4 regions of the Glutamicibacter sp. 363 genome follow, and region 1 is predicted to be linked to each of the others. Evidence: riboswitches for the same ligand, from Rfam matches in the RefSeq annotation. Region 1 holds a riboswitch; each other region holds the start of a gene.

Evidence for each region. A riboswitch is a leader RNA that binds a small molecule or an ion and turns the genes downstream of it on or off. The one in region 1 is predicted to bind thiamine pyrophosphate.
Region 2: linked by a shared signal. The riboswitch ahead of thiM (hydroxyethylthiazole kinase) and the one ahead of thiO (glycine oxidase ThiO) in region 1 are both predicted to bind thiamine pyrophosphate.
Region 3: linked by a shared signal. The riboswitch ahead of ACT3UA_RS14750 (ECF transporter S component) and the one ahead of thiO (glycine oxidase ThiO) in region 1 are both predicted to bind thiamine pyrophosphate.
Region 4: linked by a shared signal. The riboswitch ahead of thiC (phosphomethylpyrimidine synthase ThiC) and the one ahead of thiO (glycine oxidase ThiO) in region 1 are both predicted to bind thiamine pyrophosphate.

The regions. Positions count from the first base shown of each region.
Region 1 covers NZ_JBQSYR010000022.1:70,290-74,498, reverse strand. Annotated here, with positions in the region: gene ACT3UA_RS13980 (GNAT family N-acetyltransferase) at 305-1,273, opposite strand; TPP riboswitch at 1,353-1,458, shown strand; gene thiO (glycine oxidase ThiO) at 1,454-2,572, shown strand; gene thiS (sulfur carrier protein ThiS) at 2,585-2,830, shown strand; gene ACT3UA_RS13965 (thiazole synthase) at 2,833-3,636, shown strand; gene ACT3UA_RS13960 (ThiF family adenylyltransferase) at 3,636-4,209, shown strand, end outside.
Region 2 covers NZ_JBQSYR010000002.1:185,625-189,833, forward strand. Annotated here, with positions in the region: gene thiD (bifunctional hydroxymethylpyrimidine kinase/phosphomethylpyrimidine kinase) at 1-740, opposite strand, end outside; gene thiE (thiamine phosphate synthase) at 737-1,378, opposite strand; gene thiM (hydroxyethylthiazole kinase) at 1,371-2,165, opposite strand; TPP riboswitch at 2,155-2,249, opposite strand; gene ACT3UA_RS02435 (GntR family transcriptional regulator) at 2,284-2,652, opposite strand; gene ACT3UA_RS02440 (hypothetical protein) at 2,649-4,178, opposite strand.
Region 3 covers NZ_JBQSYR010000025.1:28,380-32,588, forward strand. Annotated here, with positions in the region: gene ACT3UA_RS14725 (Na+/H+ antiporter subunit D) at 1-20, shown strand, start outside; gene ACT3UA_RS14730 (Na+/H+ antiporter subunit E) at 33-665, shown strand; gene ACT3UA_RS14735 (monovalent cation/H+ antiporter complex subunit F) at 662-928, shown strand; gene mnhG (monovalent cation/H(+) antiporter subunit G) at 928-1,341, shown strand; gene ACT3UA_RS14745 (DUF4235 domain-containing protein) at 1,405-1,656, opposite strand; TPP riboswitch at 1,731-1,849, shown strand; gene ACT3UA_RS14750 (ECF transporter S component) at 1,921-2,538, shown strand; gene ACT3UA_RS14755 (ATP-binding cassette domain-containing protein) at 2,531-4,209, shown strand, end outside.
Region 4 covers NZ_JBQSYR010000030.1:3,253-7,461, forward strand. Annotated here, with positions in the region: gene ACT3UA_RS15865 (MarR family winged helix-turn-helix transcriptional regulator) at 1-159, opposite strand, end outside; gene ACT3UA_RS15870 (MFS transporter) at 253-1,701, shown strand; TPP riboswitch at 1,896-2,003, shown strand; gene thiC (phosphomethylpyrimidine synthase ThiC) at 2,001-3,743, shown strand.

The DNA of each region.
Region 1 (4,209 bases):
GGAGAGGTCACCGTCGGAGCAACACTGTGATGGGTCACGCCCTGTTGGGTGGACAATCTTCTGATCAGGCTACCGGGGTGGGCCGGGTAGGTGCCGGCCGCCCACCACCGAGAGCAGACAATTCCGGACAATGACACCATACGGGTCAGTAGTGTGATGAGTCATGTTCCCGGCAGTGAGAGGCCTGGTTCCTACCTTGCCAGCTGATCCCAGACCAGCCACTACAAGACTCACAGTGGTGTGAGAGGTGGGGGCTAGACACCCCCACCTACTCGATTCCGTTCCGCTGCGGCCCCGAAGAAAATCAGCCTCCCGCCGCCTCCGCGCGAAACTCCAGCGGACTGATCGGCGGGATGGGATCGGTGGGCAACCGCGCATAATTCAACACATCGATCCGCTGGCCATCGATCAGGAACTTGCCGCGCTCGCGTCCTTCGAGAATGAACCCGCAACGCTCGGCGACTATCCTCGACGCCGGATTGTTCACGCGCAAACCCAACTCCAGTCGCTGCAAGCGGTAGCTGGAGAATAACTCCGCCGAGAGGGCGGCCAACGCCCGGCTGCTCAACCCGCGGCCCCGATGCTCCGCGTGCAGCCAATACCAGACCCAGGCGCTCAGGTTCGCCTCATCGATGATCCCGCACACCAGGCCAACGAGCGCAGAATTCTCGACGACGGCCAACGGAACCTGCCGGGCCGGGAATTCGAGCAACATGCGGACATAGGCTTCGGCCTCGGCAAGCGTACTCACCTCGCCTTGCCGGGCCATATCCGGGCTCGAAAGGAAGGCCGCGAGGACTTGCGGTGCATCCGCTAGGCGAAGCGGACGCAAAGATGCCGTCGTTTGCCCAGCGGCGCCGAGCCGCCGGCCGCTGATCTGGGACGACGCAGATTGACCGGTGCCTTGATGAAAGAGCAATTGCCAACCTTGGGCCGAATGAACCCAGAGCGAGGTGCGTTGGCTCAGGTTCTCCGGCTTGGTTCGCCACCGCAGCATCAGCAGCGAATCGCTGAGCCTGCGCACGCGCGGATCATGCACTTCGTCCCTAGTCGATTCAACGACTGGTTCATTGCACAGCTGCTCGATAATCTGCGCGCGAGAATAGCACCTGCCCGAGGCACCAACCTCTTCGAAATCTGCGTGGAGCAGCCGCAATAATGCCTGCCGATCCCGGCGGACGGCAGGCAAGAGCAGTTGCCGTTCGCCATCGATGACAACCTGTGCCAGCCGATGATCGGTAGACAAATCCTCCGGACCACTGAATTCGCTCATGCCAACGAGTAAAACACAGGCAGAAGCACAGGTTGAAGTCATGAAGTTCGCCAAAGTGAGCTGAGGCATGCTTATAATCCAAGTACTCCGCGGGAGCCCAACAGCGATTGGGCTGAGAGGGCCATGTGCCGACCGCTACACCTGATGCGGGTCATGCCGCCGTAGGAAGGAAATGCCTTCGTGCATATAGTCATTGTCGGCGCCGGAATCATCGGGCTTGCCACGGCATTCGAACTGCGCGCCCGCGGCGCCGAAATCACGCTAGTGGATCCGGCGCCTGGGCTAGGAGCCAGCCACGCCGCGGCGGGAATGCTCGCACCGACCGCCGAAACCACCTGGGGACAGGGCGCACTTCACCGCCTGATGGCCACTTCGGCCAAGGAATACCCCGCATTCATTGACCGCGTGGAACAAACCACCGGCAGCAGACCAGCGTACGTAGAAAACTCCACGCTGGTCGTCGCCGCCGAAACCGCGGATATGGACGCACTGCTTGCGCTCATGAAGCTGCAAGCCTCGCTGGGATTCAGCGCCGAGCGGCTGCTGGGCAGCGCGGCACGCAAACTCGAGCCGGCGCTTGCCACCGGCATCGCCGGCGCCATCCGCTGCGCCGAAGACCAGCAACTGGACCCGCGGTCCCTGCTGCGCATCCTGATCGATGAGCTTGACCGGTCGATCGTGCGCGAAACGGCGGTGCGGCTGCTGCGCCAGGGATCACGGACCAGTGGAGTGCTTACCTCAACTGGCCAAGAAATCCATGGCGATCAGGTACTGCTTGCCAACGGGTTGGGCGCGCTAGCAGGTGCGCCGGCTCTGCCATTGCGCCCGGTCTACGGAGACATCCTCAGGCTCCAAGGACCGGTGGGCGCGCCGCTGATCAAGCACACCGTGCGCGGAATCGTGCATCGGCAGCCGGTCTACCTGGTGCCACGCACCGATGGAAGCCTCGTGCTGGGCGCGTCGAGCCGCGAGGACGGCCAAGAGCAGGTGAACGTGGGAGAAATGCACGCCCTGCTGGACAATGCGCGCAGGCTCGTGCCGGGCATCGTCGACACCACCTTGAACGAGGCGATCGTGCGGGCCAGACCGGCGACACCCGATGATCGGCCGCTGCTCGGACGCGTAGATGAGGGACTGGTGGTTTCCACCGGTTATTCGCGCCACGGGGTGCTGCTTACCCCGCTCGGCGCACGGCTGGGGACCGAGCTGCTGCTCGGGAACCCGGCAGATGCACAACAGCTGACCAGCGTTTCACTCGATAGGTTTGGCGCGCAACTCGCCAACAGCACACCATTTTAGGAGCCAGAGAAGATGCAACAGATCGAATTTATCCTCAACACCGAGGCGGCCACCGTGCCGGCGGGAAGCACCGTGCGCGAGCTGCTCGCGGCGCACTTGGGAAAGAGCATCGGAACGGACGGACGGGCCAGCGACGGGTCGCGTTTAGGCGTTGCGGTGGCGGTGGACTCGGCAGTTGTCCCGCGCAGTGGCTGGAATGACTTCGAGCTGAAGCCCGGCCACCGGGTTGAACTCGTCACCGCGGCTCAGGGAGGCTGAAGATGGAAGAGCTAACTCTTGACACCGATGGCTTCGAGGTCGCCGGGGAACGCTTCGACTCCCGGCTGATTCTCGGCACCGGCGGGGCGACCTCGATGCATACCCTCGAGCAGGCCCTGCATGTTTCGGGCACCGCGCTGACCACCGTCGCCATTCGCCATTTCGCCGCGGCCGGTTCCGGATCGGTGTACGAGCTTCTGGCGCGCAACGGGGTGCGCCCGCTGCCCAATACCGCCGGATGCTTCACCGCGCGAGATGCGGTGCTCACCGCCCAGCTGGCGCGCGAAGCGTTGGAAACCGACTGGATCAAGCTCGAGGTGATCGCCGATGAGCATACGCTGCTGCCGGATCCCATCGAATTGTTCGCCGCGGCCGAAGAACTCGTCGCCGACGGTTTTAAGGTGTTCGCCTACACCAACGATGATCCGGCCCTGGCCATGCGGCTCGAACAGCTCGGCGTGGCAGCGGTCATGCCGGCCGGATCCCCGATCGGCTCCGGAATGGGGATCCTGAATCCGCACAACATCTCAACGATTACCGCACGCGCCGGGATTCCGGTGATCCTGGACGCCGGGGTGGGGACCGCCTCGGATGCGGCCAAGGCGATGGAGCTCGGCTGCGATGCGGTGCTGCTCGCCAGTGCGGTGACCCGAGCGCAAAACGCGCCCTTGATGGCCGCCGCGATGCGCGACGCGGTCCGGGCCGGGCGCGCGGCGTTCCTTGCCGGGCGTATTCCGCAACGCGATCTCGCGCTGGCCTCATCTCCGACAGCGGGAATGATGCAAAGACTCGTTGGAGAATTCTGATGTCTACCAAGCCGATGCCGCCGCGCAGCCGTGCACAACTCGCCCGGTACACCCGCCATCTGTCCCTGCCCGGGGTGGGTGTGGAAGGCCAAGAGCGTATCGCGAACGCGAAGGTACTGATCGTGGGCGCTGGGGGATTGGGCAGCCCTATCGCCAGCTACCTGATCGCGGCCGGCGTCGGAGAGCTGAGCGTGATCGATCCGGACACCGTCGAACTCTCGAATCTGCAACGCCAGACCGTGCACCGTGAAACGGACCAGGGCCAGCTTAAGGTTGAATCGGTGCGGCGCCTGGCGGAAGAACTGAACAGCGAAGTTTCTGTGCGGCTCTACGCACAGCGACTGGATCCTGGCAACGCGTTGGAACTTTTTGCCGAACACGATGTGGTGATTGACGGCAGCGACAATTTCGCCACCCGGTACCTGTCAAACGATGCCGCGGAGTTGACCCAGACGCCGCTGGTCTGGGGCACCATCTTCCAATTCTCCGGTCAGGTCTCGGTGTTCGACCCCCGAGTGGGCCCAATGCTCAGGGATATTTTTCCCGACCTCCCGGAAGCGGATTCGGTCCCTT
Region 2 (4,209 bases), on a different contig from region 1:
TGCAGCTCATCGGCCGCGGCAATCGCCGCGAAGAGGTACTCCTTCGCCGCGCCCAGGGCCTTGGCCCAATCCCCGCCGCGGGCATAGTGCGTGGCCAGCGCGCTGGATAGCGTGCAACCGGTGCCGTGGGTGTTGCCGGTGGCGTGGCGTGGGCCGTCATAGCAGGCGATCACCCCGGCCGGACCCACCAGCGCGTCGGGGCAGCTTTCGGTGGGCAGGTGGCCGCCCTTGGCGATCACCAGCACCTCGTATTTGGCCGCCAGGCGCTGGGCCTGCTCCAGCAGTTCCTCCCAGCCGCGCACCGGCGGCTCCCCGAGCAGCGCCGCAAGCTCTGCGGTATTCGGGGTGAGCACCTCCGCCCGGGAAAGCAGCGCGTCCAACGCCGAGCCATCGGCCAGCAGCCGGTCCCCGCTGGTCGAGATCATCACCGGGTCCAGCACCACCGGGGCGTGCACCGTTTCCAGCCATCGGGACACCGCGGCGATGATCTGCGGATCGGCCAGCATGCCGATCTTGATCGCGTCGATGCGCACATCTGCGGACACCGATTCCAGCTGCTTGGCCACGAATTCCGCGTCGACGGCCTGCACCGCATCCACCCCTAGGGTGTTCTGCGCGGTGAGCGCGGTGATCACGGCCATGCCGTAGCCGCCGTTGGCGCCGATGGCCTTCAGATCCGCCTGGATGCCCGCGCCTCCCGAGGGGTCGGAGCCGGCAATGGAAAGAATGTTGAGGCTCATTTGGCACCTTCCCAGCGGTCCAGCAGTTCGGCGCTGGCCGCCTGCGGATCCTCGGCGGCGCAGATCGCGCGGACCACCGCCATGCCGGCGGCCCCGCCGTCGCGCAGCGCCGCGGCATCCGCGGCGGTCAGCGAGCCGATGGCCACGGCGGGCAGCTCGGTGAGCCGCTTGGCCCGCAGGAATCCATCGATGCCCAGCGGGGTGGGATGGTCCTTCTTCGTGGGCGTCGCGCGGATCGCCCCGACCCCCAGGTAATCGAGGTATTTCGCGTCGGCGTTGGCCCCGGTCAGCTGTTCATCGGTGGAAGCGCTGAGCCCGATAATCCCCTCGCCGATGATTTCGCGGGCGTAGCGCACCGCAATATCCTTCTGCCCGATGTGGATGCCGGTGACCGCGGCACCCGCTGCCCGTGCCGCGAGGAATACGTCGATGCGGTCGTTGACCAGCAGTTCGGCCTTGCCGGCGGTGAGTTCTGCCGCCGCGCAGGTAAGTTCGAAGAATTCGCGGGCGGTCTCGTTCTTGGCCCGCAGCTGCACCCATTGCACACCCGCGGCCACCGCACCTTCGATGACTTCCAAGGTGCTGCGCGGCTGGCAGCTTTCGGTGTTGGCTACCAGGTAGATTCCCAGATCACGCATTATTTGCCTCCTCAAGGCGCAGGTTGTGCAATTCCTCGGGGTCCAGCAGCGAGAGTTCGTCGAGGAAGGCCGCGGCGAAACTTCCCGGACCGCGGCCGATGGCCAGGGCCTTTTCGGCGGCCAGTCCGTACAGGCCGTGGGCTGCGATCGCCGCGTCGAACGGGTCTTCGCTCACCGCGAGCATTCCGGCGCAGATTGCACCCAGGGCGCAGCCGCCGCCGGTAATCCCGGTCAAGCCGATCCCGTTGCTGTGCACCAGCGTGGTGCGTTTGGCATCGATGATCGCATCGGCCGCCCCGGAGATCGCGACCACCGAACCATATTCGGCGGCCAACTGGCGTCCGGCCTCGATGGCCGCGTGCACGGTGTCCTGCGCGTCCACTCCGCGCCCGGTCGAGCTCCGCCCGGCCAGCGCCAGAATTTCCGAGGCATTGCCGCGGATCAGGGTGGGGCGCTGGGTCACGATTTTTCGCGCGAAGTCAGTGCGCACCGGCAATGCGCCCACGGCCACCGGGTCCAGCACCCAGGGGGTGCCGGCCTGGTTCGCACCGTGAACCGCTTCGTCCATGGCGCGCAGCTGTTCGGTGCTCGGGGTGCCCAGGTTCACCAGGACCGCGGAGGCCACCGCGGCAAATGGCCCGGCTTCGCCGGGCAGGTCGGTCATGGCCGGAGCCGCCCCGGAGGCCAGCAGCGCATTCGCGGTGAAGTTGGTGACCACGGTATTGGTCAGGCAAAACACCAAAGGGGATTGTTGCCGGTAATTCCGGGCAACGGAAGTCAGGGTCATGCGACATCCCTCCGCTAGTTTGAACTAGTTCAGGTTCGACGGGTCTCATCTCAGTCGGTGAATCCGACACCCCGTGTCACTGGCTAGAGCGTACTCACCAAAGCCGCGGAAGAACAAATTATTGCCGCGCCCGGCGTTGCACCAGCGCCCTGACGGTGGCCTCGTCGATTCCCTGAGCTCGGGCCAGCTCCCACACCCGATCCACCGCTTGAACCAGATCACCGGAGGATTTCTCCATATCGGCTCCGGCGTTCACCACCGTTCCGGCACGCCGCCGGGAGGAAACCAGGCCGGTGGCTTCGAGTTCCTTGTAAGCGCGGGCCACCGTCCCGGAAGCGACCCCCAAATCGGTGGCCAGTGCCCGCACCGTAGGGAGCTTGCTTCCCGCCGGCAGCTCGCCCAAGGAAATCAGCGAAGAGATTTGCGTGCGGATCTGTTCATAGGGCGGAACCGCCGCGTCCAGGTCCACGAAAATATGTTGGCTCATACGCGCTGCGGCACCCTAGTTTCTGGGCGGGCCAAAATGATCACTGCCGGGCAGCAGAAGACGATGATCCCCACGGCCGAAACGTAGGGACCTGCCTCGTAACCCCAGGCCAGCATGGCGACGGCCGCCGCGGTGACTACACGGAGGGCGCGTAGTTCGTGAACCTGGCGATACCAAATTTCTTGCTCCACGGTGACATCCCAAGGCAAGGCCGCACGCCGAACCCACCAGATGTGGCAGGCGGTAGCGGCAAGCAACGCGAGGAGCGCACCCAGCGCAAAGACCGGTTTGACCGGAACTAGACCCCAAAAATATTCGAATGGTGGATTGATCAGCAGGTATGTGGCGCCGATGAGCAAGAGTCCGGCGAGCACATAGACATAGCGCGGCAGGTCTGCGCTGTGCCGAGCCAGTGAATGGGTTCCCCTGGACTTCAGGTGCAGGTAGCCCAGGAACCCGGCATTGAGCACCAAGAACAAGAGGGCTACCACCAGGAGCGACACAATTGCCTGCGGGGCATTCTCACCGGGGCGCGCATTGTCCGCGTACTCGGTCTGCACAAGCGAGGAGGAGCAGGCCAGTGCGATGAGTGTGAGCGCGGTGGTGAGGAATCCAATGGCAAACAAATTTTCGCGCATCCGCAAAAAGGAGGAGGCAGGCTTTGGGCTAGTGGTTCTGGCAAAATTTTCCGGTGGCTTCCACAATGCCATGGCGATGAAGGTGATGAGCATGGCCACGTTAGCGGTGTTTTGCCAGGGTTGATACATGGTGCGATCCAGCGACATAAGCCACGAGGCCTTGTAATGCAGCGACGAGGCTCCAACGGAGGCAAAGGCCAGGATCGAGGTGCGCAGCAGCCGGTTGAGCCAGACTTCGCGCAATACCTGGTTATCGTGGGGGCTGAGCGAACCAAGCGGTTTGCGCAGCAAAATGAAGAGCATCGCGATGAGTAGGGCCAGCGCCAGGGAGGCCAGGTTGATGGCAAACAGGGCCAGCATCTGGTCCGCCGCACGCAGTCCGTCGGTCGCGGACTGCGAAACCCAGGTGCTTCCGTAGGCGTCCGAGGAGGCAACCTCATATTGCGGGGGGACCCCGGTGACGTCGCGGATCATCCACAGGGTAAGACCGGCGCCGAGGAGTACCAGCGCGGCGACGGCACTCAAGGCCTTAGGCAACGGCGTCATCATCGAGCGAGGTTCCAGGGAGGCCGCGCGCACATTCGCCACCGACGCCGGCCAGGAGTAGAGGCCGATCAGATAGATCGACAGCAGCCAGAGTGCCGGACCGGTGGCGGCGAGCAGATCGCTGGCCCACAGGGATTCGCCGGCGCCGGCATGGGCCGCTTGCTGGTTGCTCACCCCGCCGGAACTGCTTACGAAGAAGGCAATCAGCGCGCACCAGAAGGAGTGGGATCTCGCCCGCAGCAGTGCGGGCCTGTTGTCTTGACGGGCAACCGTGCGCAGCCACGCGTAGATCAGGGCTGCGCCGATCGCCATGCTGAACGCGGCGGTGGAGAGTTGATCCATAATTACCTCCGTAAGTTGAAAAACTAATGTA
Region 3 (4,209 bases), on a different contig from region 1:
CAGTACTACCGTTGAGTTAGGAGGAAAGGCGCATGAAGGACAAGAACCTCAAACATCGTGACCAGCGCATCGATGATGCGCTGGATACCTCCGGTGTCCGTCACCGTGCCACCTTCAAGCAGGAGTGGCCGTTGCTCCTGCTGCTCATCTTCGTATGGGGTGCACTGTGGCAGGACTTCTCGGCCGGGAATCTATTGTTTGGCGCGATTATTTCGATCGTCATCGTGAATCTATTCCCGCTGCCGCCGGTGGTGCTTCCCGGACGAATAAACCTTTGGTATTGCCTGAAGCTCTTCGCGTGGTTCCTGATGCAGGTATTCGTCGCCAGCGGCCATGTGGCGCGAGTTGCGATAGTACGCCGTAAGAAGGCACGCAGCGCGGTGATCGCAGTGCCGCTGCGCACCGAATCTGACTTGGTAGTGATGACCGTGGGCCATGTGCTGACCCTGATCCCAGGTTCCTTCGTGGTGGACGTGGACCGCAGCAGTTCCACCTTGTACCTGCACTATCTCGATGTGAATAGCGATGCGGATGTGGAAAAGGCGCGAGCGAATATCCACGACATTGAACGCCGGTTGATCATGGCCATCGGAAGCCCCGATGAATACGAGGCGATCAAGAATGAATGCGGTCCGGATTTCTCCAGCAGGAAGCCCAAGAAATGATTGAAATAGCTGTATGGATTGGCGGAGTGATGTTGGCGCTGGCCTCTATCGCTTGCCTGTGGCGGGTTTTCAAGGGCCCCTCGATTCTTGACCGGGTGCTCGCTCTCGACGTCATGCTGTTGATCATTTCCAGTGCGCTGTGCCTAGACATGGCGCTGAACCGGCACACCGATTACCTGCTGTTCACGGTGGTTGCCTGCACCTTGGGATTCATCGGCTCGGTTACCGTCTCGCGGTTCGTATCGGATCAGAGGAACGCCTAATGGACACGTTCTTAGAAGCACTCGCTGCGCTCTTGCTGGTACTTGGTTCCCTGATGTCGCTGATCGCCGGAATCGGTTTAATTACCTTCCCGGATCTGCTTTCACGCATGCACGCGGCCACCAAACCACAAGTATTGGGCTTCCTGCTGCTCTTCGCCGGACTCATCATCCACTTGCGCAGCTGGGGACTGATCCCGGTCTTTGCTTTGGCCTGGGGATTGCAGCTGCTGACTGCCCCGGTATCGGCGCACATGATTGGCCGCGCCGGATATCGCACGAAGCACGTGGCGAAAGAAACCTTGCATGTTGATGAACTAAAACAGGTCATTAGCAATCATTCGCAGACGACCGGAACCACCGCAGCGGTGCCGCCAGCGAAACCTGCACAGAACGACGAGCCCGAGAGCACCTAGCTGCTGGTTAAACTTTGGTGGGGCAGGCCAAATGGCCTGCCCCACCAAAGGAATTCGGCAATGTTACTTGCTGAACTTCTTCATGGCCTTGTTGGTGCCGCGATCAGCCAGCACCTGGATAATCGATGCGACCACGGCGGAGAAAATGGCGAACCCCAAAGCCTGGCGCATACTCGCTTCCGCGGCTGCTTCCTTGCCGTGACGTGGCGCGTCGTTTCCGGTGAAGCCTTTCCAGACCTTGTCGACCAGTCGGCTTCCAAGCATTCCCGCTCCCATTGAAATTCCAAGGGTAACAAGCTTCTGCACTGAGTTCATGAGGACCTCGCATTCGCGTCGTAAGGTTTCGTTCTGTAGCCCAGCATACCTGCGGTATGGTGGTTGAGCAGTAATCATTCCGACAGGGGAGCGTCATGCCGTTCGCGGTGCAAGACGCTGAGAGTGCGATAGATCGCAGACCCTCGAACCTGCCCCGGCTAGTACCGGCGAAGGAAGTCGAGCATCTCGGATGCGGATCATGGCGCGCGATTAAACGCCCACCGGTCCGTGCATCTCCCCTCCTTACATAGGAGGACAAACCTTATGAACGTTGCACCAGCAACTAACCGTGCCAGCTGGCGCGTGGTCGACATCGTTGTGGCCTCGGTAATCGCGGTCGCCTCGGGCGTTATCTTTTGGGCTTGGAACGCCGGATACGGATTGGTCAGCCTTGCTTTCGTGGCTTTCCCACCGGCAAGCGCCTTCGTATCTGGCATGTGGCTTTTTCCCGCGGTGCTCGGTGCGTTGATTATCCGGAAACCCGGTGCCGCGCTGTATTGCGAGATCCTCGCCGCCGTCATCTCAGCCTTGCTAGGTTCCCAATGGGGATTAGCGGTGCTGTTCTCCGGCCTGATCCAGGGGCTCGGAGCCGAGGTGGTCTTTGCCGCAGTGAGGTACCGCCGGTGGAACCTGCCGGTGGCACTGCTTGCGGGATTCATGTCGGGAATTTTCGGCGGAATCGGCGAAGCCTACCTGCTGGGTTACTTCGCTGAGTACACCGAGGCGATGAAGCTGTTCCACGTAGTTGCCATGGGCATTTCCGGCCTAGTTATTGCCGGACTTCTCTCGTGGTTGGCAACCCGTGCTCTGGCGAAGACCGGTGCTCTGGGAGCATTGGCTAGCCGTTCGGCACACCTTGAAGGTTCGCTGCGCAGTGCCTGAATTGAGTTCTTCGACTACCGAAGCCACCCCCGGGCACCTCGGCGGTGGCGGCTTTGAGATCACGGCCGACAACTTTGGCTGGCACCATGCCGAACGTCCATTGCCGGCGCTCAGCGGACTGGACGTGCATATTCCTGCCGGGCAAAAGGTCCTGCTGCTAGGCCCATCCGGCGCCGGTAAATCAACGCTCTTGCACGCCTTGGCTGGAGTTCTTGAGATCGACGAACGGCAGCAGGCGACCGGCAAACTGCAGATTCAGCGACGAGATGCCTTCGCCCGAAGCTTCCCGGTCGGGCTGATGCAGCAAGACCCCGAAACACAGATCGTGCAGAGCCGGGTCGGTGACGATGTCGCCTTCGGCGCGGAGAATCTTGGAATGGCTCCGGAACTGATCCGGTCGCGAATCCCCGAGGTGCTTCGCGCGGTAGGACTTGGGAATCTGGACTTGTCGCACCGCACCCAGGAACTCTCCGGCGGCCAGAAGCAGCGGCTGGCCTTGGCCGGGATTCTTGCCATGGGCCCCGGTCTGATGCTTCTGGACGAACCAACCGCAAATATCGACCCTTCGGGGATCGAGCCGCTGCGTGATGCGGTGCTTGCCGCCGCCAATGACACCGGTGCGACACTGCTTGTGGTGGAACATCGCTTGCAAGCCTGGGCAGAGCACGTTGACCGCGTACTCGTCCTTGCCCCTGGCGGCGGGATCGCCCACGACCTCGAGCCGCGGGCGCTCTTTGAGAATGAAAAGATTCGCCGTGAATTAGCCATGGCGGGTATCTGGATTCCCGGCTACGTTCCACACACCGAACCTCTCCACTCACGCGAGGGCGAGGAACTGCTCGCGGCGGTGAAACTGCGCGCGGCGCGCCATGCACAAGCGGTGCCCACAGCCGAAATCAACTTGCGGCTGCGCGCCGGCCAAGCGTTGGTGATTCGCGGGGAAAATGGTGCAGGGAAATCCACCTTGGCGCTGACCTTAGGCGGATTGCTTGAGCCGGCTACGGGCAGTGTCGAAGCAAGCAGCAACCTGGCCGATGGGCTGAGTCCGCAGCCCTTCAGCTGGCGGGCAGGGGCATTGGTTGCACGGATCGGGTCGGTATTCCAGGAACCGGAACATCAATTCGTCACGCAAAGCGTCCGCGAAGAATTGGCATTCGCACCTACCCGGGCACGCCAGGCCGGGGTGGAGAACGAGAAGTACGCTCCAGCGCAGATAGCTCTGCGGGTGGAGGAACTGCTGGACCGCTTGGGGCTTGCCCATCTGGGCGAGGCCAACCCGTTCACGCTCTCCGGTGGCGAGAAACGCCGACTTTCGGTAGCGACGGTGCTGGCCGCCTCACCAGATGTATTGATCTTGGACGAACCGACCTTCGGGCAAGATGCCAATACGTGGCTGGAACTGGCCAACATCCTGATCGAGGCACTTGAATCGGGGATAACCGTGGTCGCGGTGACCCACGACGAAGATTTTGCTCACGCGCTCAACGCGGCGCAGGTCGTGCTGACCCGTGAGCATCCGGATGCCAAGCCGACACCGGTACGCCAAGGCCCGATGCTCGACGCGCCCCTAGGGGAGAGCTGGCTTGCAAAGATCAATCCGCTGGCCAAGCTGGGTGCGATCGCTGCGGCAACCTTGCCGTTGATCTCGACGATCGACTGGGTCTCTGCCTG
Region 4 (4,209 bases), on a different contig from region 1:
CGTGCTCATTTCACCGATCGACATCGGCCCCTGGACTTCGATGCGGCTCATCAGCAGATAGACGCTGCGATCCAAGCCATCACCGCTTCGGCGCTGCGCGATGGTGTAGCGGCTGAGCAGCGTTTGCTCATACTCGATATCTGCTGTGCGGCGTTTCATGTACCTAATTCTCCACTTCTACTCATTCGATCATACCCGAACATGTATTATGAACATTTTATGTATCTTACACATTCATTCTGAGAGGCTCTCGTGTCCAAACCCACCTCTGCCGGGATTCCCGGCTCAGGTCTAGCCGTCGCCGTTCTCGCCTCCGCGGGCATCGCGTCGTCGATCACCCAGACCATGGTCACGCCGCTGATCCCGCAGCTTCCCAGCATCTTTGGCACCTCAGCGTCAAACACCGCGTGGATCATCACCGCCACGCTACTTGCAGCCGCGGTGGCAGTACCAATTTCCGGGCGCTTGGGCGACCTCTTTGGCAAACGGCGCATGCTGCTCATCCTGGCGCTGCCACTGATCCTCGGTTCCATCGTGTGCGCCATGGCCCCCACGGTGGAGGTCATGATCGTCGGCCGCGCGCTGCAGGGCCTTGGCTCGGGCATTGTGCCACTGGGCATCGCCATGCTCCGTGACCTGGTTCCGAAGGAACGCCTGTCTTCGGCCATCGCCACGGTCAGCGCCACGCTGGGCGTCGGAGGTGCAATTGGCATGCCGATCTCAGCCGCCGTCATTGATTTCGCCAACTGGCGCGCCCTGTTCTACGGCAGCGCGGTAGTCACGCTGCTGGTAGTCATCGCCATCTGGAAACTCATCCCTGCCCTGCCAGCAGGAGCCGCCGGACAGCGCTTCGACTGGCTGGGAGCCATTGGGCTGGGCATTGGCCTGATCTCGCTCATGCTTGCCGTCTCCAAGGGCTCCTCTTGGGGCTGGGCGGCACCGCTGACGCTGGGCCTGTTCGGAATCGCCGCCCTCACGCTGCTGCTCTGGGGCATTTGGGAAACACGGACCAAGGATCCACTCGTTGACCTGCGCACCGCTGTTATTCCGCGCGTGCTGCTGACAAATATCGCCTCAATCTTCGTCGGCTTCGGAATGTACGCCAGCATGCTGGTCATGCCACAGATCCTGCAATTGCCGTCGCAGACCGGCTATGGCTTGGGCCAGTCGATTCTCGCAGCCGGCCTCTGGATGGCTCCAGGCGGCCTGATGATGCTGGTGCTCTCCCCTGTCGGCGGGCGGCTTTCCGACGCACGAGGCCCGAAGTTCACGCTGGTACTTGGCGTTTCGGTCATCGCCGTCGGCTACGGACTGACCCTGCTGGGCATGAGTAGCGCGTGGAGCCTGATGCTCACCAGCCTCGTCATCAACGGTGGCGTGGCACTGGCCTACGGCGCCATGCCGGCGATCATCATGGGCGCAGTCCCCCGCAGCGAAACGGCTGCGGCCAATGGCTTTAACACGCTGATGCGTTCACTGGGTACCACCACAGGCGCCGCGGTCATCGGCCTGGTACTGGCCCAGATGACCACCGATTTCGGCGGAGCTTCACTACCGTCAGAATCCGGATTCCGCATGGCGCTGATACTTGGAGCTGGCATTTCCGTGGTCGCGGCCATCTTGGCGGCCTGCATTCCTAACGCCGGGAAGAAGCCCGCGATCGAAGTCGACGCATCGCAGGAACTCAGCCTGAACAAGTAGTCGCCCCGACTCTTCGGAATTGCCGAGTTTATGCTCAGCTTTGACATAGAAACCCCGGGTAATGTCGTAGACACCTCCTTGAAGGTGCGAGTGATGATCGTAAGGCTCCCGTTGGATATTGCCCAACGGGAGCCTTTCACTTTAAAGTTTCTCGTCTTCCTTGCAAGACCACGTTGCCAGTCGTGATACCTTGTTTGAGACCACACGGGTGCCCTCGCAGGGGCTGAGATCGGGCTAGCGCCGTCCGCGACCGTTGAACCTGTCCGGGTAATGCCGGCGAAGGAAGTGAGTTTCCCACAGTGGAACAATTTGAACAGCACCCTGCCCACACCCTTGCCTACCGTGAGTCTGCGGGAATTTCGGTTCCCGTCACGCAGATCCAGCTGGCAGATGCCCCCAACGGCGAGCCGAACGAACCGCTGCAGGTGTACCGCACCAGCGGCCCGGGAAGCGACCCGACCACCGGGCTGAGACCATTTCGAGAGTCGTGGATTCGTGAGCGTGGAGATGTCGAAAACTATGCAGGGCGCGAACGCAACCTGCACGACGACGGCAGATCCGCGGTCCGCCGCGGCACGGCGAGCGCCGAATGGGCCGGGCGCTCGGCACCACCGTTGCGTTCGGCCCCCGGGACGCGGGTCACCCAGATGCATTACGCACGGCAGGGGGTCATCACCCCGGAAATGCGCTATGTGGCCCTGCGCGAAGAATGCGACGTCGAGCTGGTGCGCAGCGAGCTAGCGGCCGGCCGGGCAATCCTTCCGCTGAATATCAACCATCCGGAATCCGAACCGATGATCATCGGCAAGGCCTTCTTGGTAAAAATCAACGCGAACATCGGCAACTCGGCGGTGACCAGCTCGATCGCCGAGGAAGTCTCCAAACTCCAGTGGGCCACCAAATGGGGTGCCGACACGGTGATGGACCTTTCCACCGGCGACGATATCCACACCACCCGTGAATGGATCATCCGCAACTCGCCGGTCCCCATCGGCACCGTCCCGATCTACCAAGCACTAGAGAAGGTCAACGGCGAAGCGAACGAACTGACCTGGGAGATCTTCCGCGACACGGTCATCGAACAGTGCGAGCAGGGCGTGGACTACATGACCATTCATGCAGGTGTGCTGCTGCGCTACATCCCGCTGACCGCCAACCGGGTCACCGGAATGGTCTCCCGCGGCGGGTCGATTATGGCCGGCTGGTGCCTTGCGCATCATCAGGAGAATTTCCTTTACACCCACTTCGACGAACTCTGCGAGATTTTCTCCCGCTACGATGTCGCATTCTCCCTGGGCGACGGGCTGCGTCCAGGCTCCATCGCGGACGCGAATGATGCGGCCCAGTTCGCCGAGCTGGATACCTTGGCGGAGTTGACCAAGCGTGCCTGGAAATATGATGTTCAGGTGATGGTCGAAGGCCCCGGGCATATCCCTTTCCATCTGGTGCGCGAGAATGTGGAACGCCAGCAGGAGCTTTGCGACGGGGCGCCGTTCTACACGCTCGGCCCGCTGGTCACCGATATCGCTCCGGGATATGACCACATCACCAGCGCAATCGGCGCGACCGAAATCGCCCGCTATGGCACCGCGATGCTCTGCTACGTCACGCCCAAAGAGCACCTGGGCCTGCCCAACCGGGATGATGTGAAGACCGGGGTGATCACCTATAAGATTGCGGCGCACGCGGCGGATCTCGCCAAGGGCCACCCGGGCGCCACGGCGCGGGATGATGCGCTGAGCAAGGCGCGCTTCGAATTCCGCTGGAATGACCAGTTCTCCCTTTCACTGGACCCCGTCACCGCTCAGGAATACCACGACGAGACGTTGCCGGCGGAACCAGCGAAGACCGCGCACTTCTGCTCAATGTGTGGCCCGAAATTCTGCTCCATGCGGATCTCCCAAGACATTCGGGATGAATACGGATCCGCCGAGGCACAGGCTGCATTGGCCGGGATGGCCGAGAAGAGCCGGCAGTTCCTTGAAAGCGGTGGCAAGGTATATGTCGGAGAAGAGATACCCGTTGGACCCGGCACGCTCTAGAACCGGGAAACCCGAAGCGCAGCCAAAGTGCCTGCACAGAAAGCGCGCTTAAAGTTATAAGTACCTCATTGAAGGTGCGAGTGATGATCGTAAAGCTCCCGATGGATTGTATCCATCGGGAGCTTTTCACTTTTAACCGTTCAACTCACCGGACGGCCCGAGCCCGACGGTTCAGACGAAGGCCCGAAATTTGTCGACGGAATGATCGGCAAACCTTTCCGCCGTTTCGGCATCAGCTACCGAGCGGTACTACGGGACCTTCCAACTCAAGATTCCGTGTTTGCCGGAGATCGCCAATACCCAACATCCAGCTCATTCACCTGATACCTCTTCTTCTGCCACCAGACGGATCCGTAATTCTTGCGGATCCGGTGCCGGGATAAATCGCGTGCCACCTACCCGTTGCTTGAATACGGAGCCCACCCAAAGCTCCAGCATAGAGTCCTGTCTTAGAGTGGAGTTACCT